DNA from 3 places in the Sphingobium sp. B11D3B genome. Region 1 is predicted to be linked to each of the others. Evidence: predicted binding sites of a transcription regulator. Region 1 holds the regulator's gene; each other region holds the start of a gene.
What was found. Region 1 encodes LexA, which represses DNA repair genes until DNA is damaged. Its sites were predicted from a motif close to GTTCCNCNCTTGTTCT; they were not measured.
Positions count from the first base shown of each region.

Region 2: M2333_RS00955 (ImuA family protein) is a predicted target of LexA. The motif match lies at 6,236-6,251, and genes of this name have one in related genera.
Region 3: M2333_RS09410 (ImuA family protein) is a predicted target of LexA. The motif match lies at 4,839-4,854, and genes of this name have one in related genera.

Region 1 is NZ_JAOQOF010000001.1:834,590-844,814, reverse strand. Features, by position in the region: gene mfd (transcription-repair coupling factor) at 1-2,384, shown strand, start outside; gene M2333_RS03980 (DUF6984 family protein) at 2,823-3,170, opposite strand; gene M2333_RS03975 (GFA family protein) at 3,313-3,801, opposite strand; gene M2333_RS03970 (bestrophin family protein) at 3,996-4,892, shown strand; gene lexA (transcriptional repressor LexA) at 5,018-5,722, shown strand; gene M2333_RS03960 (ComEC/Rec2 family competence protein) at 5,747-7,789, opposite strand; gene gltX (glutamate--tRNA ligase) at 7,933-9,390, shown strand; gene M2333_RS03950 (citrate synthase) at 9,409-10,225, shown strand, end outside.
Region 2 is NZ_JAOQOF010000001.1:196,096-206,320, reverse strand. Features, by position in the region: gene M2333_RS00975 (DksA/TraR family C4-type zinc finger protein) at 1-70, opposite strand, end outside; gene M2333_RS00970 (hypothetical protein) at 128-418, opposite strand; gene M2333_RS00965 (error-prone DNA polymerase) at 405-3,677, opposite strand; gene M2333_RS00960 (Y-family DNA polymerase) at 3,677-5,242, opposite strand; gene M2333_RS00955 (ImuA family protein) at 5,421-6,194, opposite strand; gene M2333_RS00950 (SOS response-associated peptidase family protein) at 6,297-6,959, opposite strand; gene M2333_RS00945 (SOS response-associated peptidase family protein) at 7,014-7,511, shown strand; gene M2333_RS00940 (CopG family transcriptional regulator) at 7,595-8,011, opposite strand; gene M2333_RS00935 (conjugal transfer protein TraG) at 8,023-10,155, opposite strand; gene M2333_RS00930 (relaxase/mobilization nuclease domain-containing protein) at 10,190-10,225, opposite strand, start outside.
Region 3 is NZ_JAOQOF010000001.1:1,997,443-2,007,667, reverse strand. Features, by position in the region: gene M2333_RS09420 (error-prone DNA polymerase) at 1-2,610, opposite strand, end outside; gene M2333_RS09415 (Y-family DNA polymerase) at 2,607-4,181, opposite strand; gene M2333_RS09410 (ImuA family protein) at 4,063-4,836, opposite strand; gene M2333_RS09405 (nuclear transport factor 2 family protein) at 5,088-5,576, shown strand; gene M2333_RS09400 (hypothetical protein) at 5,573-6,556, shown strand; gene M2333_RS09395 (hypothetical protein) at 6,560-7,519, shown strand; gene M2333_RS09390 (sulfatase) at 7,568-9,028, opposite strand; gene M2333_RS09385 (LysR family transcriptional regulator) at 9,129-10,073, shown strand; gene M2333_RS09380 (pirin family protein) at 10,140-10,225, opposite strand, start outside.

The sequences.
Region 1 (10,225 bases):
ACAGCGCCCGCGACTTCGCGCCGGAGCGGGCGCAGGGCGGCAATGTCTATGAGGCGGTGGCCAAGCATCTGGAACAAAGCCGGCGCAAGGGCCGCAAGCGCATCATCGCCAGCTACTCCATCGGCGCGCGCGAGCGACTGAAGGGCTTGCTTGAAGACCACGGCGTGCGCGGCGTCACACTGGTCGATAGCTGGCAGGAAGCGCTCGGCGCGCCCGCGGGCCGCGTCGCGCTGGCCGTGCTGCCGCTCGATCACGGCTTTGCCAATGCCGAACTGGAGGTGCTGACCGAGCAGGACATGCTCGGCGATCGTCTGGTGCGGCGCCAGAAGCGGCGCAAGAGCGCGGATGCCTTCTTGGCGGAACTCGCCACGCTCACCCCCGGCGATCTCGTCGTCCATGTCGATCATGGCATCGGGCGCTATGAGGGCCTGACCTCGATCCCGGTCGGCAAATCGCCGCATGACTGCGTGGCGCTGGCTTATGCCGGCGGCGACAAGCTCTACGTGCCAGTCGAGAATCTCGACGTGCTCTCCCGCTACGGTTCGGGCGAGGATGCGGTCGCGCTGGACAAGCTGGGCGGCGAGGCCTGGCAACGCCGCAAGGCGCGGATGAAGGAGCGCATCCGGGAGATCGCCGGAGAGCTGCTTGCCACTGCTGCCCAGCGCGCTTTGCGCGCTGCCCCTGCCTATGAGGCGGAAAGCGCCGGCTATCCCGCCTTCGTCGACCGCTTCCCCTATGAGGAAACCGAGGATCAGGATCGCGCAATCAGCGATGTGCTTGACGATCTGGCCGCCGGCAAGCCGATGGACCGGCTGGTCTGCGGCGACGTGGGCTTCGGCAAGACTGAGGTCGCGCTGCGCGCCGCGTTCGTCGCCGCGATGGCCGGCGCGCAGGTCGCGTTGATCTGCCCGACCACCCTGCTTGCGCGCCAGCATCACCTCAATTTCGAGGAGCGGTTCCGCGGCTTCCCGCTCAAGGTCGGGCGCCTCTCCCGCCTTGTCGGCACCACCGAGACCAAGGCGACCAAGGACGGCCTGGCGGACGGCACCATCGACATCGTCATCGGCACCCATGCCCTGCTGACCAAGGGGCTGGAGTTCAAGCGGCTCGGGCTGGTGATCGTGGATGAAGAGCAGCGCTTTGGCGTGGTCCACAAGGAGCGCCTCAAGCAGCTCAAGGCGGACGTCCACGTCCTCACCCTCACCGCCACGCCGATCCCACGCACGCTGCAAATGGCGATGAGCGGATTGCGCGAGCTGTCCGTCATCCAGACGCCGCCGGTGGATCGCCTCGCCGTGCGCACCTATGTCATGCCGTGGGATGACGTGGTGCTTCGCGAGGCGCTGCTGCGCGAGCATTATCGCGGCGGGCAGACCTATTTCGTCGTGCCGCGCATCTCGGACATGCCGGACATGGAGGATTTCCTCCGCGAGAAGGTGCCCGAAGTGCGCGCCATTTCCGCGCATGGCCAGATGTCGGCCAGCGAGGTCGAGGAGCGCATGTCCGCCTTCTACGAGCGCAAATATGATGTGCTGCTCTCGACGACCATCGTCGAATCCGGCCTCGATATCCCGAGTGCCAACACCATCATCATCCACCGCGCCGACCGTTTCGGCCTCGCCCAGCTCTACCAGTTGCGGGGCCGGGTCGGCCGCTCGAAGACGCGCGCCTATGCCTATATGACGACTCCGGCCGACCGGCTGACGACGGAGACGGCAGAAAAGCGACTGAAAGTCCTGTCCGATCTCGATACGCTGGGCGCAGGATTCCAGCTTGCGAGCCATGATCTCGACATTCGCGGCGCCGGCAATCTCGTCGGTGACGAGCAGAGCGGCCACATCAAGGAAGTCGGCTTCGAGCTTTACCAGTCGATGCTGGAAGAGGCGATCATGGAAGCCAAGGCCGGCGGTGCCGCGCTCGCCCCGGCGCCGGACAAGTCCTCGCCGCAGATCAATGTCGAGGCGCCGATCATGATCCCGGAGGATTATGTGCCGGATCTCGACCTGCGCATGGGCCTCTATCGCCGCATCAACGAGCTGGAGGACAAGGGCGCCATTGAGGCCTTCGCCGCCGAGCTGATCGACCGCTTCGGCCCGCTACCGGACCCCACCCAGAATCTGCTGACGCTGATCGACGTGAAGCTCAATTGCCGCAAGGCGGGCATCGCCAAGATCGACATCGGCCCACGTGGCGCGCTGGTGAGCTTCCAGAACGACCAGTGCCGCAATCTTCCGGGCCTGATCGGCTACGTCCAGAAGCTCGGCGCCATCGCCAAGCTGCGGCCCGACAGCAAGCTGGTGATCCAGCGCGCCTGGGGTGATCCCAGGGCACGGTTGAATGGGGCGCTCAAGCTGAGCCAGGGGTTGGCGAAGAGTATTGGTTGAGGGGTGGATTACCGCGACAGCGCGCGATGTGGGTATGTGTTGGCACGACGCCGTAGGGTCGAAGCAGAGAATCCGGATTGTCAGCTTTCCTCGACACTGAGGAGCCATCATGGCTGCTGTCGATAACAGCTCCCCGCCTGCGAACAAGCTATGGAAATCGGCCTTCTTACCTTTACCGCTCGTGCTGAGTAGGGTCTGAGGAGCGCCGCAGGCGCGTATCGAAGAGCCGTATCGAAGCATCCCAGTGCACGGGCCGGTCCTTCGATACGCCGCTTCGACAAGCTCAGCAGCGACTCAGGACGAACGGAGGGAATTCCGACAATGGCGTCGCGCCTGATCAGTCCGTGTTCAACACCAACGTCGGACCACAGCCGTAGCCGCTTTGAAGCGGTGACGAAGGATCGGTGAACGACATGTTCTAGCGTGGGAAGCGGCCGCTCAAGCCGGAGCGCGTTTGTCGAAGAATGAACAAGGCTCAGGGATTTTGATAAGTGGGCTGAAATCAACCTTCCAAAGATCAAGTTCGTACAGATCCCCGTCTTGGTCCAGAATCAACCCAACCCTAACTTGCATCCCATCTTCGTCGTAAAAGCCGCAAGAGCCAGCCTCGCCTCCATATGTGCGTTCGAGCTTTTGCGATACAAATGACAGGCCTCCCATCCCGCCATCATCCATCTCCTCAACGAGAAGCTCAGGCGGCAGGGCGTTACTGCACTCGTTCACCTCCCAAAGGTAGGCAACCAACGCCCGCTCTTCAGGCTTAAGAGGGCGAGGTGCAGAGTGCATTTAACGTCAAATAAGGGATTCAATATTGACTGCAATGACATGGTATCTGGACAGGCAGGTTTTAAGATTGCCGATGATAGCTGACGTTCTTGCCACCAACCCACTTCACGGCCGCCCCTGGAAGCGTCCCGCCCGAACCGTCCTACTCAATCCATAGCCCATGCGCCCGGTGCCAGTCTTCCAGCCCCTCGTCTGGATAGCCGTCGAAGCACTGGTCGTTCCGCCCGATCTGCGGTTCGACCCAATTCGCCTTTGATCCGAGCATCATGTGCACGAGCGACGGCGCCTTGGGCAAATCGCTGTCGATCGCGGAAGCGAAAGGGTGGAGCAGGTCAGGATACTCCGGGCTGAACACCCAGAGCGCGCTCGCGCAGGACGGGCAGAAGTGCCGCTCGCCGGTGCTGACCTGGCAGCTGCCTTCACCATCGTCCAGCGTAGCGTGATAGATGGCGGTCTCGCCTTGCACCTTGAGCGTGCGCTTGTCGGCGTGGAGATTGATGGCATAGCCGCCACCGCCGGCGGTCTTGCGGCAGATCGAGCAATAACAGCGCAGGAATGGCACCGGCGCGTGGCTGTCGACGGACAAGCGCACGGCGCCGCATCGACAGGAACCTTCGAGCTTGAGGGGCATGGCACGGTCCTCTTGTGGTGATCGTCTCTCGAGCTGAACCGCTCTTATCTCCGCCGGTTCCCTCAGCGCCCATTGCGCGCTTCCCCTTGCGGCCACTTAATCCTTGATCTGCGCGCGCATCCTCCGCATGGCGAGCGCGCCCGGTGCCCGGCCCATGTCCGGTGGCCGCGTGCCCTGGCAGGAGATGTCCGCCCTTGATCGTTCGCAACCGCCTTGGCTTGCTCGAAGTGCTGTTCGCCTACCGCGGCACGATCATGCCGCATATCCAGCATCGGCTGGCGGGCATCGCCGTGGCCAGTGTCGCGGCCATTCTCGCGGCCCGCGCCTGGCCGGGGCTGTTCGCGCAGATCAGCGGCATTCCGTTCGCGCTGATCGGCCTGTCGCTCTCCATCTTCATGAGCTTCCGCAACAGTGCCTGCTATGATCGCTGGTGGGAGGGTCGCAAGCAATGGGGCGCGCTGATCATCGCGAGCCGCTCCTTCGCGCGACTCACCTCCTCGCTGCCTGAGGAGGAACGCACCCCGCTGCTCCGCGGCATCTGCGGCTTCACCAACGGCCTCGCCGCCCGCCTGCGCCAGCACGACGAGGCGGCCGCGATCGGCCGGTGGGTAAAGGATGGGCCATGGCGCACCTCCCCGAACCCGACCGACACCGTACTTTACGAGATGGGCGCGCACTGCTTGCGCATGTCCGCAGATGAAAAGATCAACCCGATCCATCATTCGCTCATCGAGGGCCAACTCAAGGCGCTCAGCGATGTGCAGGCGGCCTGCGAGCGGATCGCCAGCACGCCGGTGCCGTTCACCTATTCGCTCATTCTCCACCGCACGACCTACGTCTTCTGCCTATTGCTGCCCTTCGCATTGGCGGGCTCGCTGGGCTGGTGGGCCCTCATTCCGGTGCTGGTGGCGAGCTATACCTTCTTCGGACTGGACGCCTTGGGCGATCAGCTGGAAGACCCGTTCGGCTATGATCCCAACGATTTGCCGCTCGATGCGATGACACGGACGATCGAACGCGAAATGCTCGCCCGCCTCGGCGCGACCGACCTCCCCGCACCCATCGCGCCCGATCAGCACATCCTGACCTGATCGCTCGCCCGTGCGTGGGGCTACACGCAGCCCAACAAAACGTGAGATATTTGGCCGATCCGTGTTGACGTGCCTCGATTCGTTTCCTAAACGTTCTCCGTCCGTTCCATATTGGGGAACCACTCATGTTGACCGCCAAGCAACAGCAACTGCTCAGCTACATCAAGCATCATCTCGATCAGGGTGGCGTCTCGCCCAGTTTCGAGGAGATGAAGGAAGCGCTGGACCTCAAGTCGAAGTCCGGTATCCATCGGCTGATCAGCGCGCTGGAAGAGCGCGGCTTCATCCGCAGGCTGCCCAATCGCGCGCGGGCGCTCGAAATCCTCAAACTGCCGGATGGTATGCCCGTGGCGGAGCGGACGGAAGAGCCGGCGGCGGCCACCAGCGTGACCCCGCTGCGCAAGGCGCCCACCGCGCCGGCGCGGACGATCCCCATCGCCGCCAATGACGTGATCGAAATTCCGCTGCATGGGCGCATCGCCGCCGGTCTTCCCATCGAGGCGATGGAGAGCGACACCATGTTGCCGGTCCCGGCCGCGTTGCTGGGCGCCGGCGATCATTACGCGCTAGAAGTCTCCGGTGACTCGATGATCGAAGCAGGGATTTTTGACGGTGACTTCGCGCTGATCCAGCGGACCGAGACGGCGCGCGACGGCCAGATCGTCGTTGCCCTCATCGACGAGAATGAAGCGACGCTCAAATATTTCCATCATGACGGCCGCAAGGTGCGGCTCGATCCTGCCAATCGCGACCATGAGCCCCAAACCTATGAGGCGCGGCAGGTGCGCATTCAGGGCCGGCTCGCGGGGCTCCTGCGACGCTATAACTGAGACGGGCGATATGGGGCGCCGGCTCTAGCGCGAGCCGGTGCCCGCGATCCAGGGATGGCGGCTGCGCGGGTCGTGGCCCGGCACGATCTCCCGACTGTCGAGCAGGATCAGTGCACCGCCCATGGCATTCAGCGCAGGCCGATCCAGCTTTGCCCAGCGCGGCACACATCCCGGCGGCAGGCGCCGGTCAGCGATCACAAGATCAGCCTGTGCGCAGGCGGCCACCAGTTCGGGATAGGGAACGAGCAGGCGCGAGCGACTGATCAGCAGGTGAACCGGCGGCTGGCCGGTACGGCCCGTCAAGGTCATCGCGCACATGTCCCGCGTGCATCGCGTGTCCGGCGCCTGCGTCAGGGACGCAAACTCACCGTCATAGGCGCCGGCCTCGGCCAAAGTCGTACGAACATAATCCCCGCTTCGGTCCCGCAACAACGCCATGCGCCCATCGCCCAGGCGCACCGCCACATGATGACCATCGGCGGTGACCAGCACATCGGCGGACGGCGCTAGAAATGTCAGGAAAAAGCCGAGCGCCGCCAGAGGCAGGCCCCACCAACGCAGCGCCGTGTGCCAGAGCATCAGCCACAAGAGGCCGATCATGGCGAGCGCAAAGGCCAGTCCGCTGGAGACGGGCAGCGATAGCGTCGCAAAGGGCTGACTGGCGACAGTATGCGCAATCCACAGCAGGAACTTGAGCGCCACACCGACCACCCACCAGACCGGCGCCCCCAGCCCCACAGCGTCGAGCACCAGCGCGAGGACCTCGGCGGGCATTACCACAAAACTTGTGAGCGGAATGGCGATCATATTGGCCGCAGCGCCAAGCAGGCCCGAGCGATGAAAATGAGCGAAGGCAATCGGCGTCAGCACCAGCTCCACCAGCAAACCTGTCGCCAGCAAGGCGCCGAGGCTGCGGGTCCAGCGCTTTATCCGCCCCTCGTCGCGTCGCTCGAACAGCCGCCGTGCGGGGGGATATTCGTAAAGCGCCACAATCGCGGTCACGGCGACGAAGCTCATCTGGAAGCTGGGGCCGATGACAGCCTCGGGCCAAAAGATCATCACGATCAGCGCGCCGGTCGCAATCAAGCGCAGCCCGATGGCCTCACGGCCCAGAGCCATGCCGGCGATTACCAGCAGAGCGGCAATGCACGAGCGGATCGTCGGCACCTGCGCCCCGGTGAACACAGTGTAGCCGATGCCCGCCGCGCCGCCCACGCAGGCGGCGATCATCAGCACCGGCCAGCGCAGCGCAAGGGTCGGCGAAAGCGCAAGCAGACTAACCATGATGAGAATCACGCCGCCGATCAGCGCGGAGACGTGCAAGCCACTGATCGAGAGCAGATGGGCAAGCCCGCTGCGCCGCATCGCGTCCGCATCCGCCTCACTGATCCAGTTCTGATTGCCCGTGGCGAGCGTGATCGCGATCGTCCCTTCCGGCCCCGGCAACCGCGCGGCGATGTGGTGGGCGAGAGTCGCGCGCGCATCCCCGCCAGGGGGTGCCGCATCGAGGCGCTGCACTTTGTCGAGTGCCCGCCCGGTAGCGCCGAGGCCGGAAAAATAGGCCGTCCGCGCAAAATCATAAGCGCCCGGCAGGGCAGCCGGTGCAGGCGGCATTAGCCGCGCTCGGACGGCAATGCGGTCCCCTGCGGCAATCTCCTCTGCCATCTGATCGGGCGCCGCGTTGATGCGGACCCGCGTCGGCAGATCGGGCCGCGACAGCGGCGCGACCTCCAGCCGCACCAGTCCCCGGGCAGCCAAGGGCGTTGCCGAGAGGACTCGAGCCTCCATTTCCACCACCGCGGCGCGCGCAAGTGGCGGCTGCGCAACAAGAAGCGCTTTGGCCCAGATCAGCAGACAGCCCGCCGCCAGCAGCACCGCGCCAACGGCGAGCGCAGCGGGCAAGCGTCCTCCGCGCCCCACGGCGCCAAACGCGGCGGCGACGCCCAGCCAGAAGGCGATCCACGCCATCCACTGCGGTGGCGCAGGCAGGGTGAACCACGCGATAATCCCGGCGCCCAGCAGGATCGGCACCCACAGTGGGAGTTGCGCCCGCTCAGCCTCCAGCACCGATTCCGCTCGCGCATGAAGCCGTCCCAACCAGACACTGCTGCGGCGCAACAACGGTATTTGTCGAGCCGGAAAAGGCGTGCTAGGGGCATTCTCGTTCACTAGGAAACCCACCCGCGACATAAGGGAAAAGCAGGCATAGCGTGGCAGAAGGACGGAAACAAACAGGCACGGTCGTCACCCGCTTTGCCCCCTCGCCTACGGGATATCTCCACATTGGCGGCGCACGCACGGCGCTGTTCAACTATCTTTTCGCCCGTCACCATGGCGGCAAGTTCCTGCTGCGCGTCGAGGATACCGACCGCGCCCGCTCGACCGAATCCGCGATCGAGGCGATCTTCGACGGCTTGAGCTGGCTGGGCCTTGCAGGCGATGACGAACCGGTCTTCCAGTTCGCGCGTGCGGCACGCCATGCCGAGGTCGCCAACGCCCTGCTCGACGCCGGCCATGCCTATAAATGCTTCGCGACTCCCGAAGAGCTGGCAGCCCTACGCGAGCAGCAACGCGCCGCGCGTCAGCCGATGCGCTACGACGGGCGCTGGCGCGACCGTGATCCCTCCGAAGGCGGCGATGCCCCCTATGTCATTCGCCTGAAGGCGGCCCGCGAGGGCGAAACCGTCATCGAAGATGCCGTGCAGGGCCGTGTGGTCGTGCAGAATGCCGAGCTGGACGACATGATCCTGCTCCGCTCGGACGGCACGCCAACCTATATGCTCGCCGTCGTCGTGGACGATCATGACATGGGCGTCACCCATGTGATCCGTGGCGATGACCATCTCAACAACGCCTTCCGCCAGCTCGGCATCATCCGCGCGATGGGCTGGCCCGAGCCGGTCTATGCGCACATCCCGCTGATTCACGGGCAGGATGGCGCCAAGCTCTCCAAGCGGCATGGCGCCATGGGCGTCGATGCCTATCGCGACGAGCTCGGCATGCTGCCGGAGGCCGTGAATAACTATCTGCTGCGACTCGGCTGGGGCCATGGCGATGATGAGATCATCAGCCGCGAGCAGGCCGTCGAATGGTTCGATCTGCCGGGCGTGGGTCGCTCGCCGTCTCGATTCGACCTCAAGAAGCTCGAAAATCTGAACGGCCACTACATTCGCGAGGCCGATGACGGTCGCCTCGCTCTGCTCGTCGCCGAGCGGATGGATCCGCTGGACGACGATGCCGCGGCCCAGGCCCGGCTGCACCAGCTTGCGGCGATCATGCCCGCGCTCAAGCCCCGCGCCAAGACGCTGCTGGAGCTGACCGACGGCGCCGCGTTCCTGTTTGCCAAACGGCCGCTCGCGGTCGAGGAGGCTGCCGCCAAGCTGCTCGACGAGAATGCACGAGTGCTGCTCGGCACCGTGGTCGAACAGCTGCGGGCGCTGCCCGACTGGTCGCTTGAGTCGCTTGAGGCGGCCATCCGCGCGATCGCGGAAGAGGCAGGCCTTGGCCTTGGAAAGATTGCACAGCCACTGCGCGTTGCTTTAACGGGACGGACGACGTCGCCCGGTATCTTCGACGTGCTACTCCATCTTGGTCGGGACGAAACCTTGGGCCGCCTGCAGGATCAGGCCGGACTCCTTCAGGCTTCCGGGTCCGGACCACAAATTTGAGCAATAAGGGGTGAAGGAATGAGCGACAGCACAGTCAAAATGACCGTCGAGGGCAAGGATCTCGAATGTAAGGTCGTCGAAGGTTCCGTCGGCCCCAAGGTCATCGACATTCGCAAGCTCTATGCCCAGACGGGCATGTTCACATATGATCCCGGCTTCACCTCAACGGCGAGCTGCGATTCGGCACTGACCTATATCGATGGCGATGAGGGCGTGCTCCTTCACCGCGGCTATCCCATCGATCAGCTCGCGGAGCAGTCGAGCTTCATGGAAGTAGCCTATCTGCTGCTGCGCGGCTCGCTCCCCTCCAAGGACGAGTTCGAGCTGTTCGAGCGGACGATCACGCGCCACACGATGGTGCACGAGCAGCTCTCCACCTTCTTCCGCGGCTTCCGTCGCGATGCGCACCCCATGGCGATCATGTGCGGCGTGGTCGGCGCGCTGTCCGCCTTCTACCACGATTCCACGGACATCACCGATCCGCACCAACGGATGATCGCGAGCCACCGTCTCATCGCCAAGATGCCGACGCTCGCCGCCATGGCCTACAAATATTCGGTCGGTCAGCCCTTCGTCTATCCCAGCAATGACCTGAGCTACACCGGCAACTTCCTGCGCATGACCTTCTCGGTGCCCGCCGAGGAATATGTGGTCGATCCCGTCGTCGAGGCGGCGATGGACAAGATCTTCATCCTGCATGCCGATCACGAGCAGAACGCCTCCACCTCGACCGTGCGCCTCGCCGGTTCCTCGGGCGCCAATCCGTTTGCGTGCATCGCGGCGGGCATCGCCTGCCTATGGGGCCCGGCGCATGGCGGCGCCAACGAAGCGGCGC
Region 2 (10,225 bases), 640 kb from region 1:
CCAGCGCGTCTTTCACACTGTCGTCGATTTGGTCCTGAACGGCGCCGTCCGGCGCCCAGCCATTGGCCATGCGTACTGGTTCCTGCGCAACTGTTGGTTGAGGGTCCGATATAGGAATGCGGCGGGCTCATTTCATCCTCGCTGGGTCTTCGACGATGGCGCCGCTGGTGCGCAGCTGCCGCACAATGCCGTTATAGGCGGCGTGCAATCCCTGATTGCGGCCGATCTCATGGTCCGACCCTGCCGCTTCCCAGAATGCGATCAGCCAGTCATCCGGGCAGCGCTCGCGCAGCACCCAAAGCGCCAGCGCGACACCGCGGGTCTGCACTTGGCCGTTGGCGGCCGCCGCTTCCCGCAGGACATTAAGCGCGCGCTCGGTGGTCCCCGTCTCGCGGGGTGCTTCATCAGTGGAAATCATGGCTACGGATACGAACAATCTCTTCCTGTTCCTGCGCCGACCCAAAGGGCGGTGAGGCAAGCGTGCGCCCGCGCGGGAATGTCGGGTCGCGCGGGTCGGGCCCGCCGCCATGCGTTGCGCCATCGCCGCGCCCCGGCGCCACGGCGAAATCCATGCGACCGATCGAGCGCAGCATTGCGTCATGATCAGTGATGCGATCGCAGATGATATGGATGACCTCGCCTTCCTTCTGGAGGCGCCCGCGCATCGCGATCATGGAGGCAGACATGACCTGCCGGCGATAGATCTCGAAGCGATCGGGCCATAATATGCCCTGCGCCACGCCGCTCTCGTCCTCGATGGTCACGAACAGCACGCCCTTGGCCGACCCGGGCCGCTGGCGCACGAGAATGACGCCAGCCACCTCGACATTGCGGCCATCGCGAATATTGGCAAGGTCCGCGCATTTGACGATCCGCATAGCATCGAGCTGCTCACGCAGAAACTGCATCGGATGGCCACGCAGGGAGAGCTGGAGCGAGCGATAATCCTCGACCACTTCGCGTCCGGCGGTCATCGAGCGCAACGACACGCCCGGCTCGATCCCTTCGGGCGAAAAGCCATTCTCGCGTTCGTCAGCGGCAGCAAAGAGCGGCAGCGGCGCTTCGCCCAGACCCTTCACTTTCCACAGGCCCTGTCGACGATCCTGCGCAAGGCAGTGAAAGGCATCGGCCTCGGCAAGACGCTCGATCGCGGCGCGCGGCACGCCGGCACGGCGCCAGACCTCCTCGACGCTGTCATAAGGGCCAGGCCCCCTCCCCGCGACGATGGCTGCCCCATGGACGTTGGCTAGCCCCCGCACTTGTCGGAAGCCAAGACGAACCGCCCTGTATCGCCCGCGCCCTGGCTCGAGCGTGCAGTCCCAATGGCTATGGTTGATCGAGACCGGCCGGACCTCGACGCCATGGTCGCGCGCATCGCGAACGATCTGGGCAGGCGCATAGAAGCCCATGGGCTGGGCATTGAGGAGCGCGGCGCAGAAGACGTCAGGATGATGGTACTTCATCCAGCAAGAGGCGTAGGCGATCTTGGCGAACGAGGCCGCGTGGCTCTCAGGGAAGCCGTAGGAACCGAACCCCTCGATCTGCTTGAAGGTCCGTTCGGCAAAGTCCTTGGGATATCCCCGCGCAACCATGCCGCCCACCAGCTTGTCGTAGAAATGGCTGACCCCGCCAGTCAGCTTGAAGGTCGCCATCGCGCGGCGGAGCTGATCGGCCTCGACCGCCGTGAACCCCGCGCCAACGATCGCAACCTTCATGGCCTGCTCCTGGAAGAGCGGCACGCCCAGGGTCTTTTCCAGCACCGCGCGCAGCTCTGGCTTGGGATATTCGGGTTTCTCCTTGCCCTCGCGACGGCGCAAATAAGGATGGACCATGTCGCCCTGGATCGGACCCGGGCGGACGATCGCCACTTCGATAACGAGATCGTAAAATTCCCTCGGCTTCATGCGCGGCAGCATCGACATTTGCGCGCGGGATTCGATCTGGAAGGTGCCCAGCGTGTCGGCTTTCTGGATCATGCCATAGACCTGCGGATCATCATCCTGCAGGTCCGCCATCGTGACCTTGATGCCTTTGTCCTGTTCCAGGAGATTGAAGGCGCGGTTCATGCAGCCAAGCATGCCAAGCCCCAGCACATCGACCTTCATGAACTTGAGCGCGTCGATATCGTCCTTGTCCCATTCGATGATCTGACGATCTTCCATGCGCGCGGGTTCGATCGGCACAAGGTCGTCGAGCCGGTCCTGGGTCAGCACGAAGCCACCAGGATGCTGCGAGAGATGGCGCGGCGTGCCGATTAGTTCGCGGGCCAGCTCCAAGGTCAGCTTGAGGCGATGATCGTCGGCATTGAGATTGAGGCTCTCGATCTGCTCCTGTGGGATGCCGTCCATCGACCAGCCCCACACAAGGCCGGTCAGCATCTTGGTGAGATCGCGGGGGAGCCCAAGCGCCTTGCCGACCTCAGCGACCGCGCCGCGCGTGCGGTATCGGGTGACGACGGCAGTCAGGGCCGAGCGGTCACGGCCGTAGGTCGCATAGATCCACTGGATGATTTCTTCGCGGCGCTCATGTTCGAAATCGACGTCGATATCCGGCGGCTCACGGCGCTCGCCGCTCACAAACCGCTCGAACAGCAGTTCGTGCTGGATCGGATCGATCGAGGTAACGCCCAGCAGATAACACACGCAGCTATTGGCCGCGCTCCCACGCCCTTGGCACAATATGCCGCGCCGGCGGCTCTCGGCGACGATCGAATTGACGGTCAGAAAATAGGGCGCGTAACCCAGTTCGCCGATGAGTTTGAGCTCATGGTCGATCTGCGCGCGGTAGCGCTGCGGGATGCCGTCGGGAAACTTCGCGGCCGCCGCTTTGTGCGTGAGGGCGGCAAGCGCCTCCTGAGCGGTCCGGCCCTCGATCACCTGCTCATAAGGGTATTGATATTGGATCTCGCCAAGATCGAAGGTGCATTGTGCCGCGATGTCGGCGCTGGCCTGGATGGCATCGGGGAAAGCAGCAAAGCGGCGCTCCATCTCGGTCGGCGACTTAAGGTCGCGGTCCATGAACCGTTCGCGGCGGAACCCCAGCTCATCGATCGTGCACCGCTCGCGGATCGCGCTCACCACATCCTGAAGCGGGCGGCGCTGCACACTATGGTAGAGCACATCTCCGGTCGCGACCGAGCGAATGCCGTACTTGCGCGCCAAGGCGTCGAGAAGGTGGAGGCGCTCAGCATCATCGGGTCGGCGGCGCAGCGACAGCGCGCAGAAACCCCGCTCGCCGAACAGCTGGGCAAGCTCGCGCAAATGATCGCCAGCCACATCGTCAGGCATATCGGGCAGCAAGATGCCGACCATGTCTTCGGCATGGGCCGCAACATCTGCCCATTCGAGGATGCACTTGCCCTTGCCGCCACGCTCCTTGCCGATCGACAGCAGCCGCGTCAGCCGCGACCAGGCAGGCCTTGAGCGCGGATAGAGCAGCAGTGCGCGTCCATCCGTCAGCTTGACCCGAGTCCCCGGGATCATTCGGACACCGGTCGTCTTCTGGCCGTCCCATCCGCGCACGACCCCGGCGACCGTCCCCCAGTCCGCAAGCCCCATTGCCCCGTGACCAAGCAACGCGGCGGCCGCGAACAATTCCTCCGGCGAAGATGCGCCGCGCAGGAACGAGAAGTGGCTGGTGACCTGCAGCTCGACATAGGTCGTATCCGGCGTAGCCATCAGCCGAACATCCCGTGCATGTACCAGCTAAGGTCGCCGGTCTGCGCCTCGACGCCATCGCCCCGCCGGAAGATCCAGAAGCGCGCGCCGCCTTGCGCCTCGACCCGAAAATAATCGCGCACGGCCCAGAGCTCATGCGCATTGCGCCACCATTCGCCATGGACGCGCTCGGGACCGTCCCCTGCGACCACCTGGTAGCTCTGCCGGCGCCATGTGAAGCGGCGTGGCGGATGATCGGGCAGCAGCGCGACGACGTTGGAGAGTTGTTCGGGACGCTTGAGCAAGCGCGCCGGCCGCTTCCAGCCCGGCCAGCCCTGGACGCAATCCAGCGGCGAAACCCGGCGCATGGCCCGTTCCGGCACATCGCTTTCTTCGCTCGATATGCGGAATAGCGCCGAAGCGCCTGCCCGCGTCGCCAGCTGATCGACCAGCGGGGCAAGGTCACGCACCTTGGCCGAGGTTTCGAGAAGCGCACCGGCGGCCTGCGCGCCGAGCGGCTCGGCCATCGGCACGACAAGGTGCATGGCCTCGATGCCGAGACCGGGATCGAGTTGCGTCATCCGCAGCGCGAACATGCGCTTCAAATGCTTTCCGTCGCGCGTCGCACGGGATGCGCCGACCCCCAGGCGCTGCGCTGCGCCGTCCACCCGCTCAGCGATCAGCAGCACGTTGCGGGCGCCCAATCCTCGGGCGCGCAGCAAAATGACGAGATCCTCGACAAGATCGCCGATAACCTGGGCGATGCTCTCCGGCGTGCCGATCGGTTCCAGTAGCCGCCGCGTCACCATGGGGGCTTGCGTCGGAACCACCGGGATGATCGGCTCGGCAATGAGGCCGCGCGCCTGATCAAGGCGCTCGACCGTCTTCAGGCCAAGCCGGCGTGCCAGCGGCCCGCGCGGCATGGGATAAAGGTCGGCAATCCGCTCCAGCCCGAACCGGGCTGCGGCGAGCAGCGCGTCTCCTTCAAGACGCAGCGCAGCAATGGGGAGCTCTGCGATGGCTTGGGCTTCCTTGCCCACCTCGAGCAGCGTGATCGCTTCGCTGCCAAACCGCGCGAGCGCGTTTGCCGCACCCGCCGTGCCGGCCACGGCGATCCTCGCCGTGAAGCCAAGCCGCTTCAGGAAAGCGAGCAGCCTGCGGCAGAAGCGCTCTTCGCCGCCGAACAGATGCGTCGTGCCGGTCAGATCGAACCAGAGGCCGTCAGGCCCAGACACGCTGGCCGATGGCGTCCATTGCCGCGCGGCGTGCAGCGCCAGCCGATCGAGCAACGCGCGGTCCGCTTCAGGCTCTGCGTCACGAACTTCCAGATCAGCAACCAACGCTCGGGCATGGGCTCCAGCCATGCCTGGTCGAAGCCCCAGCTCTAACGCCTGCGGACAGGCGGCGGTTATGACATCCTTCTGCCCCGTGCGCGCGACGAGAACGGTCGGCGTACCCCACCAAGTCGCCCAGGTCGGCATTGTGGCTAGCGCGCTGCTGTGACCATCGTCGCTGCGGGCGATATTGTATTTCACGGCCTTGAACGGATGCTCGGCATGCTCGCTTCGCCGACCCATCTCGCGCATCGTGGGACGCTGGTGCGCCGGCAGCGCATCGAGGTCTGACTGCGATGGTCGGCGGCCTAGCGCCCCGTCCCGCGCCCAACGCGCACCCGGTCGCCATCCGCCACCCCGCGGCACCGAGCAGGCGCCAGGATCATCGTCGACCGGCTCTGGAAAGCGTGGGCCTGGCGCAGGCCCGGCCTCAGGCGGCGTAGCTGGCCGCTCGTTCCTGCGCAGGCGCTCGAGCCGGCGTAGCCGTTCGATCGGGAGTTGCGGCAGGAAGAGCGAGGCGACCCGTTGCATCGCACGCCTCCAGTTCGAGGGAAAAAGGATCGCCATTGCGCTGACGGACAAGCTCGACCTGCCAGCGCGGCCGCCCAACGCCCGCCCAGGGAAGACGCTGCGAGGCCGTGCAGCCGATCCGCCAGCGGGTCATGGCTGACGAGGGCACGCTCAGCGGACAGCGATCGCGCGATCGATGGCGCCGGTAAAGCAGCATCGGCGTCCCGCCGTTGGCGGCTGCAAGCTGGAGCCGGCGGGTTGCGGTCATATCTGCCGCTCTCACTTCGGCGATGACGCAGGCGAGCGATCCATCGCGCAAGGCATCCTCGGCCATGGCGAGCACCTCGACGTCCTTGCGGCCTTGCGCGTAGACCAGCTTGTCCGGACCAAGCCCAACCTGCTCGAGGCCAGGGGCATAGAGATCGAAAGCGGTCACGGCCCACAGGACATTGAAGCCGGGCTGACTCGCGAAGCGCGCGGCAATGCTGGCGACGAACAGCGTCGCAGCTGCGTCGTCGTTCAGACTGGCTGAAGCGGCCGCAACCTCATGGAGCCCGCTCCCATCGATACCGTGATCGGCGAGCCGCTCGTCAAGCGCGGACACCCCAAAGCCCAGCGCGTTACCGCGCGCGGCGCGCGAGCACGCGATCTCTGCGCGGAGCGCAGCGAGCGTCTCGGCCGACGGCCGAGGCAAGGCAGAACAGGGTGCAGGCATTGGTCAGCATCGACTCACTTGTTCCCTTTATGTTCCATCCAAGTAGGCCAGTCCGTCAAGCGCCTTGCGACGACAGGATGGTCAGAGCGCCAGCGATGGCTGCTCGGCCTGTTGGTCGGGCGGCGGCCACACTTGCGTGACCTTGAGCATGCCCGCGGGGAGATAAGTGAGGACCTCCTCGGCAGGAACATCGGCATTGAGCCAATCCCCCCATTGCTCGCGCGACAGCGGGATGATCTGCCGGTGATGATAGGGCCTGATGTCATCGCCGGCATCCATGGTCAGCAGCGAAAACGCCTCGCCGACCTTGGGATCATGTTGCCACACGCCGGCCATGCAGAACCAGCGATGATCCTTCATCTCGAACAGCCATTTATCGAGACGCTTGTCCTTTGGACGCGGCATGGCGGGGTCAGTGAACTCGTAGAACCCATCGCACAGAACAAGGCAGCGATTGAGGCTGAGATCGGGGGCCTTCCCGCCAAAGCCTTCGGTTCTCAGATTATAGACCGGGCCTTTCCTGCCCGGCCAACTCCATCGCCGGTTCACCAGTTCGCCCACGGCGCGATAGTTGCCCGGCGGTCGGTCGACGGCGCGAACAATGGGCGCCATGTCGGTCATCCGGATATCGACGCGCGGGTTGTCCTCCGGCACCCCTTCGGGCGTCTCGATGTTGATTTCGAGATCCTCGAAATCATCCATGATCGAGGCAATGTCGACCTCCTGCCGATAGTCATTGCACATGGCTGTCGCTCAACCCTCCTTGCCCGCTCGCAACGTTCTTCCTATGTTCTTGTAATGGCGCTGACACCCTCTCCGTTCGATTCCGATGCGGCAGATGGCACCACCCATCATATCATTCGCATGAAGCCTGACGGATCGGGCAAGCAGGAGCTGGTGAATGCCCATTGGGGAACGAACCCGCGCTTTAGCGACGGGATCTCCTACCGGTTCGTCCAGGCCGAAGAAAAAACCTTCCCCAGCCACCGCTGTCTCGTGCCGGTATCCGACTTCCGGATGAAGGTGGGATCGAAACATTATCGCGTAACGCGCGAGGATGGGAATTTCTTCTATCTGGCCGGTGTCTGGGAGCCGCCGCTTGGGCAATGGCCGCTCGCGTTCAAGGTGATCACCGTATCAGCCAATCCCGAGGTCTCCCGCTATCAGGATCGCCACGGCGCGATCATCGAGCGGCGGCACGCGATGGACTGGCTCTGCGCAACCATGCCAGAGGAAACTCTTCTCGCCACCCCTCCCGCGCACGTCTTCCTTGTTGAGACAGTGGGCAAGAGCTGACCGCTACAAGCGTGCGACCGCAAAACGGCAATTATCGCCGCGACATATCTCAGGACATATTCCACGGCATCGAGCCAACATGTTCACAGCGAGCCGCTCACAGAATTCGGTACATCGGGCGATACTTCTGTGGTCAGGCGCGGCCCCTGCTCCATGCGTCGGCTGAGGGCTTCAACGAACCGCTCCCACCGTTCGCGCCCCTGCGCGCGAACCTCGTCGCGCCCGCTGTCCGGCAACACGGGCATCACGTTCAGCCAATTACGAATGAACAAGGCGAGCGTCTCATTCGACAGAGCAACATGCCATTCAAGACGCCCCAGATCGCGGGTGATACGATCAAGCCGCCGTGAAAGTGCGGCTTCGAGCCGCTCGGCTGCATCGGGCGACAGGAAAGAGTCGAGCGCTGCTTCGATGATCGCAGCCTGACTGGTGCGGCGCGCAATGGCCTGATCGGCGAGCCGACGTGCGATATCGTGACGAAGCCGGATGCTGCGCTTCACCGAGGCCGTTTTCACAGGACAATTCCGTCATCAGGATCGAGCGAGGCGGCACGGGCATTGCGCCCCATGGCGCGATCGGCTTGACGCTTTGCGCGCGCCGCTTCTTCATCCTGCCGATCGTCCTCGGCTCCATCAGGGAGCGCGGGCACTCTGTCGCGTGTGACAATCTCCTCATGCTGGCCGAGGCCTGGCTCAAGGCGAATGCCGGCATTGGCCGGATCAGCGGCATCGCCTTTGCTCGGCTCTTGGCGACCTCCGGCCGGCGCTTCACCAACATTGTCACCCGGCTGCGCTTTTCCAACGTCGGCCTCATTGATCCTTTCCGCGCCCTTCTGCCGATGGCCACCTTCCATCTCGCGATCCGTGCCCCTACCCGTCCCCACTTCGGTCTCCGGCGCCAAAGGTCCGTCGACCGCCTCGAGCGCCGACCAGTCATCCCGAGGCCGCTGCTTGGGATCGCTGGGCGTAATTCTGGGCGGCGTGACCATCCGGCGGGTAAAGCGCGGATCGGTGAAGTAGCGTGCTTTCCGGGCACGGATAGGCGGGATCCCTGCCACCATGACGATTTCCTCGTCGGGCGACAGTTGCATGATCTCGCCGGGCGTGAGCAGCGGCCGAGCGGTTTCGGTGCGCGAGACCATGAGATGGCCAAGCCAGGGCGACAGCCGATGCCCGGCATAATTCTTCATCGCGCGCATCTCGGTCGCGGTGCCGAGCGCGTCCGAAATCCGCTTTGCGGTGCGTTCGTCATTGGTCGCAAACGCTACACGGACATGACAATTATCAAGGATGGCATTGTTCTGCCCGTAGGCCTTCTCGATCTGGTTGAGGCTCTGGGCGATCAGAAAGGCTTTGATCCCGTAGCCCGCCATGAAGGCGAGCGCGCTCTCGAAGAAATCGAGGCGACCCAGCGCCGGAAACTCATCAAGCATCAGCAACAAGCGATGTGAACGGCCCTTGGGCGTCAATTCCTCAGTCAGCCTTCGGCCAACCTGATTGAGAATCAGGCGGATAAGCGGCTTGGTCCGACTGATGTCCGACGGTGGCACGACCAGATAGAGCGAGACCGCCCGTGGTCCGTCCACCAGGTCGGCGATGCGCCAGTCGCAAGAACGCGTGACCTTTGCCACGATCGGGTCGCGATAGAGCCCGAGGAAGGACATGGCGGTGGAGAGCACGCCCGACCGCTCATTCTCCGACTTGTTGAGCAGCTCGCGCGCGGCCGACGCGACCACCGGGTGGACGCCCGCTTTGCCAAGATGCGGCGTGGACATCATTGCGCGTAGCGTGGTCTCAATCGGGCGGCGCGGATCGGAAAGGAAGGCGGCAACGCCCGCCAGCGTTTTGTCTTCCTCGGCATAGAGGACATGGAGGATCGCACCGACCAGCAGCGCATGGCTGGTCTTTTCCCAGTGATTGCGCTTCTCGAGGCTTCCTTCGGGGTCGACCAAAACATCGGCGACATTTTGAACGTCGCGCACTTCCCATACGCCTTTGCGCACTTCGAGCAGCGGATTGTAGGCGGCGCTCGCCGAGTTGGTGGGGTCGAACAGCAGCACACGGCCATGCCGGGCGCGGAAACCAGACGTGAGTTGCCAGTTCTCGCCCTTGATATCATGAACGATGCAGCTTCCCGGCCAGGTCAGCAGCGTCGGAATGACAAGGCCGACGCCTTTGCCCGAGCGGGTCGGTGCGAAACACAGCACATGCTCAGGACCGTCATGGCGCAAATAGTCTCGCGCAAGGCACCCCAGAATGACGCCCTGGTCGCCAAGCATGGTCGCGCGTTTGATCTCACTCTCACTGGCCCAGCGAGCCGACCCGTAGGTTTCGGCCTTCTTCGCCTCGCGCGCACGCCAGACCGACATGACGATCGCAAGAACGATGCCCGCCATCGCGCCCGACACCGCGATGAGCGCGCCCTTCTCAAAGATCTTGGGCGCATAGGCATCGAACCCGAACCACCACCAGAAGAAGGCAGCAGGTGGATAGATCGGCCATGGCCCCAGCCAGAACCAAGGCGCGCCCAGTTCGGCCTGATAGGCCAGCGCATGGGCCGTCCATTGGGTCGCTGCCCAGATGCCGGCCAGCGTCACGCTGAGCACGGCGATGACCTGGCACCAGAGAATTTGGGTGGCCTTCATGAGCCTGGACTCCGTGGACATGGGGAAGGAAGGTTCAAAGGCCCATTCCCCGGCCGCGTCCTAGCGACCA
Region 3 (10,225 bases), 1.2 Mb from region 1:
GCGCGACTCCGCCAGCGCGCCAAAAGCATCGGCATCGGCCAGCTTGCGCAAGGCCTGGAGAGGCAGGCTGGCCCGCCGGGCGAGATCTTCGATAGAAACGAACGCGCCGGCCTGCCTGGCCTGTGCGATCGTGTCGGCCCATCCCTGCCGGAAGCCGTCGATGCGTGAAAATCCCAGCCGCAGCGCCAGCGCAGCGCCGGCCGGTCCTTCCAGCGTGCTATCCCATTCGCTGGCATTCACGTCGACCGCACGGACCTCCACGCCATGCTCCTGCGCATCGCGCACCAGCTGCGCGGGCGCATAAAAGCCCATCGGCTGGCTGTTGAGCAGGGCGCAGGTGAACGCAGCCGGGTGGCGGCATTTCAGCCATGATGAGACATAAGCGAGCCATCCGAAGGCCTGGGCATGGCTTTCGGGAAAGCCATATTCGCCAAAGCCCTCGATCTGTTGATAGCAGCGTTCGGCAAAGTCCCGCTCATAGCCGCGCGCCACCATGCCTTCGACCAGCAGGCTCTGGTAATTATGCACCGTCCCGTGATGGCGAAAGGTCGCCATGGCGCGCCGCAACCCATCGGCCTGGGGCGGCGTGAACTTGGCCGCCACGATGGCCAGCTTCATGGCCTGTTCCTGGAACAGCGGCACGCCCAATGTCTTGCCCAGCACCTCGCGCAGCTCGTTTGGATCGTTCGGCGGGGCAGGGCTGGGGAAGACCACGGCCTCCTCCTTGTTACGACGGCGCAGATAGGGATGGACCATGCCGCCCTGGATCGGGCCGGGACGGACGATCGCCACTTGAATGACCAGATCGTACAGCTCCTTCGGCCTCATCCGCGGCAGCATGGCGATCTGCGCGCGACTTTCGACCTGAAAGGTGCCGATGCTGTCGCCGCGCTGGAGCATGGCGTAGGTCGCCTTGTCCTCGCGCGGCACGGTGGCCAGGGTCAGGTCGGCGAGGCCATGCGTGCGCAGCAGGTCGAAGCTCTTGCGGATGCAGGTCAGCATCCCGAGCGCCAGCACATCCACCTTCATCAGGCCCAGCGCGTCGATATCGTCCTTGTCCCATTCGATGAAGGTGCGATCGGGCATGGCGCCATTGTGAATGGGCACCAGTTCGTCGAGCCGGCTCTCGGTCAGCACGAATCCGCCGACATGCTGAGAGAGATGGCGGGGATATTCGAGCAGGCGCTCAACCAGCGTCCGCAGCCGGCCGACTTCGGGATTGTCAGGATCAAATCCTGCCTCCTCGATCCGCGGGGAGGGCACCCGACTACCGCCGGGCGAGCCCCAGATGGTCGAGGCGATCCGCGCGGTCACGTCTTCGGTGAGGCCCAGCGCCTTGCCCACTTCGCGGATCGCGCTGCGCGGACGGTAATGGATCACCGTGGCGGCAATGCCCGCCCGCTCGCGGCCATAGCGGGCATAGATATACTGCATGATTTCCTCGCGGCGCTCATGCTCGAAATCCACGTCGATATCGGGCGGTTCATGGCGCTCTTCCGAGAGGAAGCGCGAGAACAGCAGCTTCTCCCGCACCGGATCAATCGGGGTGATGCCGAGGAAATAGCAGACCAGAGAATTGGCCGCGCTGCCCCGGCCCTGGCACAGGATCGGCTGCTCGAGGCTGCGGGCATGGCGCACAATATCGTGCACGGTGAGGAAGTAATAAGCGTAGTTCCGCTTGCGGATTAGCGCATATTCCTCATCCAGCACCGCTTGGTATTTTTCGGGCAGGCCATCGGGGAAATATTCGCGGCCGCCCAGCTCCACCAGATGTTCCAGCCAGGCTTGCGGCTGCCAGCCTTCGGGCACGGGTTCATGCGGATATTCATAGCGCAGATCATCGAGCTTGAAGGCGATGCGCGAGAGGATGTCCGTGCTGGCCGTGACGGCTTGCGGACAGGTGCGGAACAGGCGGGCGATTTCAGCAGGGGGCTTGAGATGGCGTTCGGCATTGGCCAGCAGGCGTCGACCCGCCGCAGCGATGGTCGTGCCTTCGCGAATGCAGGTCAGGATATCGTGCAGCGGTCGCGCATCGGGATGATCGTAGAGCGCATCGCACGTGGCGAGCAGAGGCACGCCGCACGCCGCGCCCAGCGCCTGCGTCTGCGCAAGCCGCCGCGCATCCGCGCCGCTGCGCTGCATGGTCGCCGCCAGCCACACCGCGCCGGGACGCGCCTCCGTCAGCCGCTCCAACAGGCTCCGGTCGCGCCCTGTCGCAATCAGCAGCAGGTCGTCGGCATGATCGAGCAGATCCGGCAGATTGAGCGTGCAATCACCCTTTTCCGCGCGGCGGTTGCCCAGCGTCAACAGCCGCGTCAGCCGACCCCAGCCATGGCGGGTGGCGGGATAGGCGACGATATCCGGCGTCCCATCCGCAAAGACCAGCCGCGCGCCGACAGCAAGGCGAAAACCGGTGGCAGGCCCGCCGATCTCCCGCCAGGCCACATGCGCGCGCACGACGCCTGCCACCGTGTTGCGATCCGCAATGCCCAACCCGGCCATGCCCAGATGATGGGCCTGCGCCACCATATGCGCGGGATGCGAAGCGCCGCGCAGGAAGCTGTAATTGGTGGCCGCGACCAGCTCTGCGAAAGGGGGAGGGTCGCTCATGCGAACAGCCCGTGGAGATACCAGTTCGGATCCGGCTTTTCATCATAAAGCCCATGGCGGAAGATCCAGTAGCGTCGCCCGCGCACGTCCTCGATCCGGTAATAGTCCCGTGTCAGTCCGGCCTTGCCGGGGGCTTCGCCGCCCTTGCGCCGCCACCATTCGGAGGCGATCCGCTCGGGGCCTTCATAGAGCCGCACCTCGTGCAGCTTGCGTTTCCAGCGGAAGCGATGCGGCGGGCCGTCCGGCACTTGCGCGATCACCTCCACCGGCTGCGGCGGATCGAACAGGAACAGCGGCCGCAAGGGCGGCTCGCCCACCGGGGGCGTGGGCCATGGAAGGGGCGCACGGGCGTGGATCGCCGGCAAGGCAAGCTGCGCCTGTTCGGGAATATGGCTGTCCTGCGGCTCAAGGCGACACAGGCTGGCCGGCCCCAGGCGGGTGCTCAACCGGTCGATCAGATCGGCCAGCGCGCCGGCATCCTGCTCGCTGCCATCCAGAGCCGGCTGGCTGGTGCCGAGCGGCTCGGTGACGGGCAGGAACAAGGTGATGCGGTCATAGCCAAAGCCGGGGTCGAGCGGGTCGGCCAGCGTCCCGATGCGTTCGTCGAACAGGCGCAGCACCGGCGCCGGATCGCGCGTGGGCAGACCGGTCTCGATTGCCAGCCGATGGCGCGCCCCATCGCTGCGAAACAATGTCAGCACAAAGCGCCGGCCCCCCAGTCCGCGCTCATCGAGTGTCCGGGCCGCCTCGCGCAGCAGGTCGAGAAAACAGGCGGCGATGCTGGCCTGCAAGGCAACCGGCTCGGCAAAACGGCGCTCGAAATGGAGCGGCTGGGGCTGTGCGAGCGGATCGATCGGCGCCTGCTCCTCGCCCAGCAGGCGGCGCAAGGCAGTCACCGCGTCCGCCCCGAATCGCGCGGCGATGCTGGCGGCGGCCCGCGACGCCAGATCGCCGATGGTCTTTAGCCCGGCGCGGCGCAAGGCGAGCGTCGCCTCTTCGTCCAGCCCCAGCGCCAGCACGGGCAGCGCCCGCAGCGCCTCCCGCTCGCTGGTGACGGGCAGGCGGGCATGACGGGCCAGCGCCTGCGCGCCCTGCGCGGTGGAGGCTGTGGCCATGCGCACGCTCATGCCAATCGCGGCGAAGGCATCCTCGGCCTGCGCGGCCAGGCCTGCCTCGCCGCCGAACAGATGGTCGCTTCCCGCAATATCCAGCGTTATCCCATCGGGCGGGGCGAGGGTGACATGCGGCGACCAGGCGATGCAATGCCGGGCCAGCCGCTGCAGCCAGTGACGGTCGGCCTCTTCGTCCATGTCGGCCAAGATGAGGTCGGGCTGCAGCGCGCGGGCATCGGCCAGCGTCTGGCCCGGCAAGATGCCGAGCGCGTGGGCCTGCGCATCGACGGCGCACAGCCGCAATGCGCCCTTGATCTTGGCGACGAGAACCAGCGGCCCGTTAGGCTGCCCGCCGGTCCCCGCGCTGTCGATCCCCTGCTGAATCCGCAGCCTTTCTGTGGGCAGGAGCGGAAACCACAGCGCCAGATAGCGCCGCTTCACGGAACAAGCGTCGGTCACGGTCCCACTCCAGCCGCCAGGAAAGGCCGCAAGGGCCGGAACGTTGGCGCAGCAAGGTCACATCGAAGGTCGGCAGTCCGGGCGCATTGCCCGGCAGCGCGAGCGAAGGTGCGGCGGCCACCTGCCAGCGGGTCTGACCCGCGCTGGGCACGGGCGGCGCGTCAGGGCGCAGCAGCAGCAGCGTCACGCCGGATTTCTCTGCCGCCAGAGTCAGGCGGCGGCTGGCGGTCAGGTCCAGTGCGGGCATCGGCCCCCAGCCTTCCACCACGACCGCGCTCAGGCCAGAGCAGCGCAAGGCATCCACGGCGGCACGCAGCAGGTCCATGCCGTCCCTGACGGTGCCGATCAGCCCCAGGCCGGGGGCGCCGCCCAGTTCGGCCCAGCCATGGCCCTGCGCCACGCCGCCTTTTCGGCTCGCCTGTCGCTCGCGGAGCCACAGCACCTTGCCGTCGGCCTCGCTCAGACCTGTCGCCAGCGAGACGACGAAACCCGCCGCTGCCGCGACATCGTCCACCTCTGCCGCATAGACTTCATGTACTCGCCCGCGCGCCAGCCCGCCGCCCAGCAGCGTATCGATCGCGGCGATGCCGAACGCCTTTCGGGAGGGGGCATCCGGCATCGCGTGATCGCACAAAAGGGCAGGGGCGAGTCTCATATGTTCCTATTATGTTCCTATTCTGAGCAGGGTCAAGGGATCGTTCCGGCAGCTTGTCCCATCGCGACCCAAGCCATTGGAGTGGAACGATCATTGGCCCGCCAGCCTCCGTCAGAAGGTCACAAGGGCGGTTTCGCTCACCGGGCATTTCGCTTGACAAGGCGGCCCTGCAGGACGGAATAAACTACAACGACGTATCACGATTTATCCGCTGCATGCGGATGTGCGTCATGAGGGGGAGGTCACAGGGGATGCGGTTCAGCTCAGCCGTCGGCAAAGCGCTCATGCTTGCTCTGCTCGGATCGCTCGCCCAAACGGCTGTGGCGGCCGAGAATTGCCCGTCGCCGGGCATGACCAAGGCCGATTTCGAGCGCTATTTCCTCTGTTTCAATGCGCGCGATTATGCCTGCTTCACCAGCTATTACGACGCCGATGTCGTCCTGGTGAAAGGCGGGAAGTGGCCCGATCTCAAGGGGCGCGATGCCATCATCGCCTTTTATCGCGACGTCGATGCCCGTGGGCTGAAGGAGCATGTCACCCCGCACGCCATCGAGGTGCAGCCACAGGGCGCGACGGTCGATCTGGAAGCGCATTTTCAGGCCACCAGCGACTGGCCCGACTTTGGCTCACGGCCCTTGAAGGCGGGCGATGACTGGCGGTTGCGCGGCGTGCTGCTCTACGAGATTCCATGCGGCAAGATCACCCGCATCCGGCCCCGCCCGCGTCCCGTGCAGCCATGATCGCGCGTCCCATCCGGGGGCTGGCCGCGATGGCCGCGCTCCTGCTCGCCGCCCCGGCGATGGCTGCCGGACCTGCCGCACCGGCGGCCTGTGACCGCACCTGCCTCACCGAGATCATGGACCAGTATCTGGCCGCCATGATCGCGCGCGCGCCCGCTAGGGCGCCGATGGCGACGCGCTATCGCGCGACCGAAGATGCGCAGGAGGTCCGTCTCGGCGCGGGCCTGTGGCAGACGGCGACCGGCCTTGGCACCTATCGCATCGACCTCGCCGATCCGGTGAGCGGCACCGTCGGCTATATCGGCGAGGTGCTGGAAGGGGAGGGCAAGGTCACCATCGCGCTGCGCCTCAAGGTGGCGGATCGCAAGATCACCGAGGTGGAGACGATTCTCGGGCGCGGGCGGGTGCCCGGCACATCCATCGTGCCGGCGCCGCGCGCGTCGTTCGGCAATATCGTTCCGCCCGCCGAGCGGCTGACCCGCCAGCAGATGATCGAGACGGCCAATGCCAATTTCGACGCGCTGCTCGCGGCCGACGGCTCCCTCTATGCGGAGGATTGCCAGCGGATCGAGAACCGCATGGCGATGAGCGGCAATGCGGAACTCAACTATCCCATCGGCACGATCCCCGGCGTGCCCAAGCCGCATTTCGGCAGCATGGGCTGCGGCCAGCAGATCAGCCTGCACCTGTTCGACCAGCTCGACGCGGTCGAGCCGCGCCGCTTCCTCCTGCTCGATGAGGAGAAGCAGCTCGTCTTCGGCGTCTATGTCATGCGCTGGTACAAGAACGGCCGGTGCAACGAGGTCCCCGGCTATGGCACGATCTGCCATGACAAGCCGCGCCAGCCGGTCTCATTGCTCAATGCGGAGATCCTCGGCGTGCGCGGCGGCAAGATTCACGAGGTCGAGGCGATCTTCAAATTCGCGCCTTATGAGGCCGACAGCGGCTGGCTGGGCGATCTGCGCGACGGAAAGGACTGACGGATGATCCGCTTTGCATGGCGTGCCACCGCCCTCGCGCTGCTGCTCTCCCCCGGCTTGCCGACGCTGGCACGGGAGGTCGCGCCTGCGTGCGACCGCGCCTGCCTCTATGCGCATGTGGACCGCTATCTCGCCGCCGTTGAGCAGGGCACGCCAGCCGGTCTCGACCTCGCACCGGACTTTCGCGCCACCGAGAATGGCGTGCCGGTGGCGCCGGGCGAGGGGCTCTGGCAGACGACGGATGGCTATAGCAGCTACCAGGCGCGCGCCGCCGATGTGGCCGCAGGCCAAGTCGCGGTGCTGGGAGAAGTGAAGGAGGCCGGCAAGACCGTCGGCTATGCCACGCGCCTCAAGATCGTCGCCGGGCGGATCGCGGAAGCCGAGACGGTGATCGGCCGGTCATTCGCGCCGCAGCATCCCTCCATGCCGACCGAGGTCAGAGCAGGCCTGCGCACCATCGTGCCCAAGCGCGAGCGCCTGTCCCGCGCCGAAATGATCGCACTGGCCGACCGGAACTTCGATAATATGCTGCGCAACAAGGGCGATCATTTCGCGCCGGATTGCCAGCGGATCGAAAACCGGATGCCGATGAGCGGCAACCCGCAACTGGCCTATCCCATTACGCCCATCCCCGGCAAACCGCTGCCGCATTTCGGCAGCATGAGCTGTCAGGCGCAGGTGGAGGCGCATCTGTTCGATACGCTCGATAAGGTCGATCCGCGTCGCACTCTGGTGGTGGATGAGGAACAGCAGGTGCTGTTCGGCGTGTTTTCCCTGCGCTTTTATGGGCGGACCGAGTGCAACGACATTCCGGGCTATGGTCGCACCTGCCCCGCCAAGCCGAGGGGGCCGATGTCGCTGCTCAGCGGCGAGATGCTGGGCATGCGGGGCGGCAAGGTGCGCGAGGTCGAGCTGATCTTCACGCGCCTGCCTTATGAGGCCGGGCAGGGCTGGGCACCCTGAGCGGGCGGGGCCGCAGGACACCCGAGCCTGCCTACCCCGCCACGCCCGTCAGCGCGGCTTGACGCTGTTCTCCATCTTGGCGCCGAAGTGATCGGCCAGGTCCTTGCCGGTGAAGCCATGGGTCGATGAATCCGGGTCGAGCGGCAGCATCTGGCTGTCCCATGCGTCATAGGCCGCCTTCACCTGCGCCATTTTCTCCGGCATCCGGTCCTTGAGGTTCGCGCGCTCCATCGGATCGTCGGCGACGTTGAACAGGAAGCTGTTCTGGAGAATCTTCAGATACTTCCAATCGCCCATGCGGCAGGCCTGCTGGTCCAGATTCTTGTAGCGCCAGCACAAGGTCCGCTCGCTCTTGCTGGAGGGGTCGGCGAGATAAGGCAGCAGATTGATGCCGTCGCTCGGATAGGCCGGGTCCGGCGCCCCGCCCGCTGCCGCGAGCAGGGTCGGCAGCCAGTCCATGGACATCATCACCTGATCGCTGGTGACTCCGGCAGGCACATAGGCGGGCCAGCGCACGATCGCAGGGATGCGAAGGCCACCTTCCAGCAACTCGGTCTTGCGCCCCGTGAAAGGCCAGGTGTCGGCGAAGCGCTCGCCGCCATTGTCGCTGGTAAAGATGACGATGGTATCGTCCGCGATGCCAAGGTCGTCCAGCCGCTGCAGAATGCGCCCGACCTGCATGTCCAGCCGCGTCACCATCTGCGCATAGATGCGCTGCGAGCCGCCGTCATAATGCATCAGCGCCGTCGGCTTGCCATCGGCATCCAGCCTGATGGCCTCGGCCTCGTCGCCCGGCCCCTCCCAGGGCCAGTGCGGCGCGTTGACGTGCAGCGAGATGAAGAAGGGCTTGTCGCCCTGGGCGGCGGTGCTGATCGTCTCCAGCGCGCGCTCGGCCAGAAGATCGGTGAGATAACCCTTCTCGAACACCTCGCGGTCATCGTCCCACAGGTCGTGGCGCCCGGCATATTTATGCGTGAAATAGTCCACGCCGCCGCCCCGGAATCCCCAGAAATGGTCATAGCCGCTCTTGAGCGGGCCATATTTGGGCAGCGCGCCCAGATGCCATTTGCCGATCAGCGTCGTCCCATAACCCACCGCCCGCAGCAGCGACGGGAGAGTGGGATGCTCGGGCGGCAGGCCGACAGGGCGCTGAGCGAGCGGCTCCTCAAGGCCGATGGGCAGGCGGTTCTGATAGCGGCCGGTGATGAGGCCCGTGCGCGTCGCCGAACAGACGGCGGAATTGGCATAGCCTTGCAGGAAGCGCATCCCGTCCGCCGCGAGGCTGTCGATCGCCGGGGTTTCATAGTCCCGCCGGCCGTAGCAGGAGAGGTCGGCATAGCCCATGTCGTCGGCCATGATGAACAGGATGTTCGGCTGCTTGCGCCGATTGCCCGATGCCTTCTTAGGCCGCGCGGCCCGTGCCGTCGAACTGGCCCCCACCATGCCGGCGCCGATCAAGCCCAAAGATTGGCCGAGCACGCTGCGGCGAGTCACATCAAGGTCGGTCAACTTGGGTCTCCGTCTGACTTTCGCTCATGTGGCAGCGATTGAACGGGCGAGGCAACAGATGTACGGGCAATAGCATTTATAATGCACAGGTTATGGCTGAATGATGAGTGCCCTGCAAAGCCTGCCATTTACCCTGCGCCAGCTGGTGATCTTCGAGACGCTTGCCGAGACACGCAGTTTTGCCGGTAGCGCCGAATTGCTGGGCATTTCCCAGGCGTCGGTGAGCAGCCAGTTCAAGGCGCTGGAAGCGCAGCTCGGGGTCGCGCTGATGGCCCGCAGCGCGGGGCGGCGTCCAGAACTCACGCCCGAGGGCGAGCGCTTCCTCGCCGACTTGAGGATATTTTCCAGCGCGGCCGATCAACTGGCGGCACACCGTCTGCGCAGGCCCGGCCCCCGCGAGATGGTGCGCTTTCGCATCCTGCTGGGGCAGGGCCTCGCTGATCATTATGTGCGGCCAAGGCTGGACAGGTTTCTGGCCGCCCATCCCCACATCGTTCTGGAGTTCGACACCCGCATTCCGAGCCATGAATCCACGCTCGCGGCCAGCAGTGGCACCTATGACTTCGTGCTGATCCACCAGCCTGCCGATGAGCCCGTGGCGGAAGCGATGCGGTCGCTGGGGCGAGTATCGGGCGGCATCTTCGGCAACCGCAAACTGGCCGCAGGCCGCGAGGTGCCGCTTTCACCGAAAGAGGTGGCGGGCTTGCCCTTCGCCTTGCCGTCTGGGCGGGATGACGGGGCGGAGCAGCGCCTGCGCCGCAAGCTGGCATCCTTTGGCGTGCAGCCCACCAACATCGTGGCGCGGGTGCAGTTTTTCGATGTGATCATTGCCATGGTGGCGCGCGGTCAGGCGGTCGCCAACCTCCCTGCGCCGATGATCCCGCCGGATATGCGGGGCAGGATCGTGCGGCTCTTTCCCCTGCATGACTGGCGGCTTGTCTTCCATCGGCGGGATGCCGAGGCGCAGGCGGACAGGGATGCGGTCGAGCGGCTGTTGCTGGAGAGCGTCGTCAAGAACCGCGCCTATGGCCTGATGCCCGATTGAGGCGCGGCGTCGCGGACAAGCGAACGCCGCGCTGCCGGTGGGTTCGGCAGCGCGGCGTTCCTGCGGTCAGATCACATCCACGAGGACGATTTCGCTGTCCTCGATGGCCGTGATGCGCAGCACCTCCACATCGCTGATCGCGGCGCCGTCAC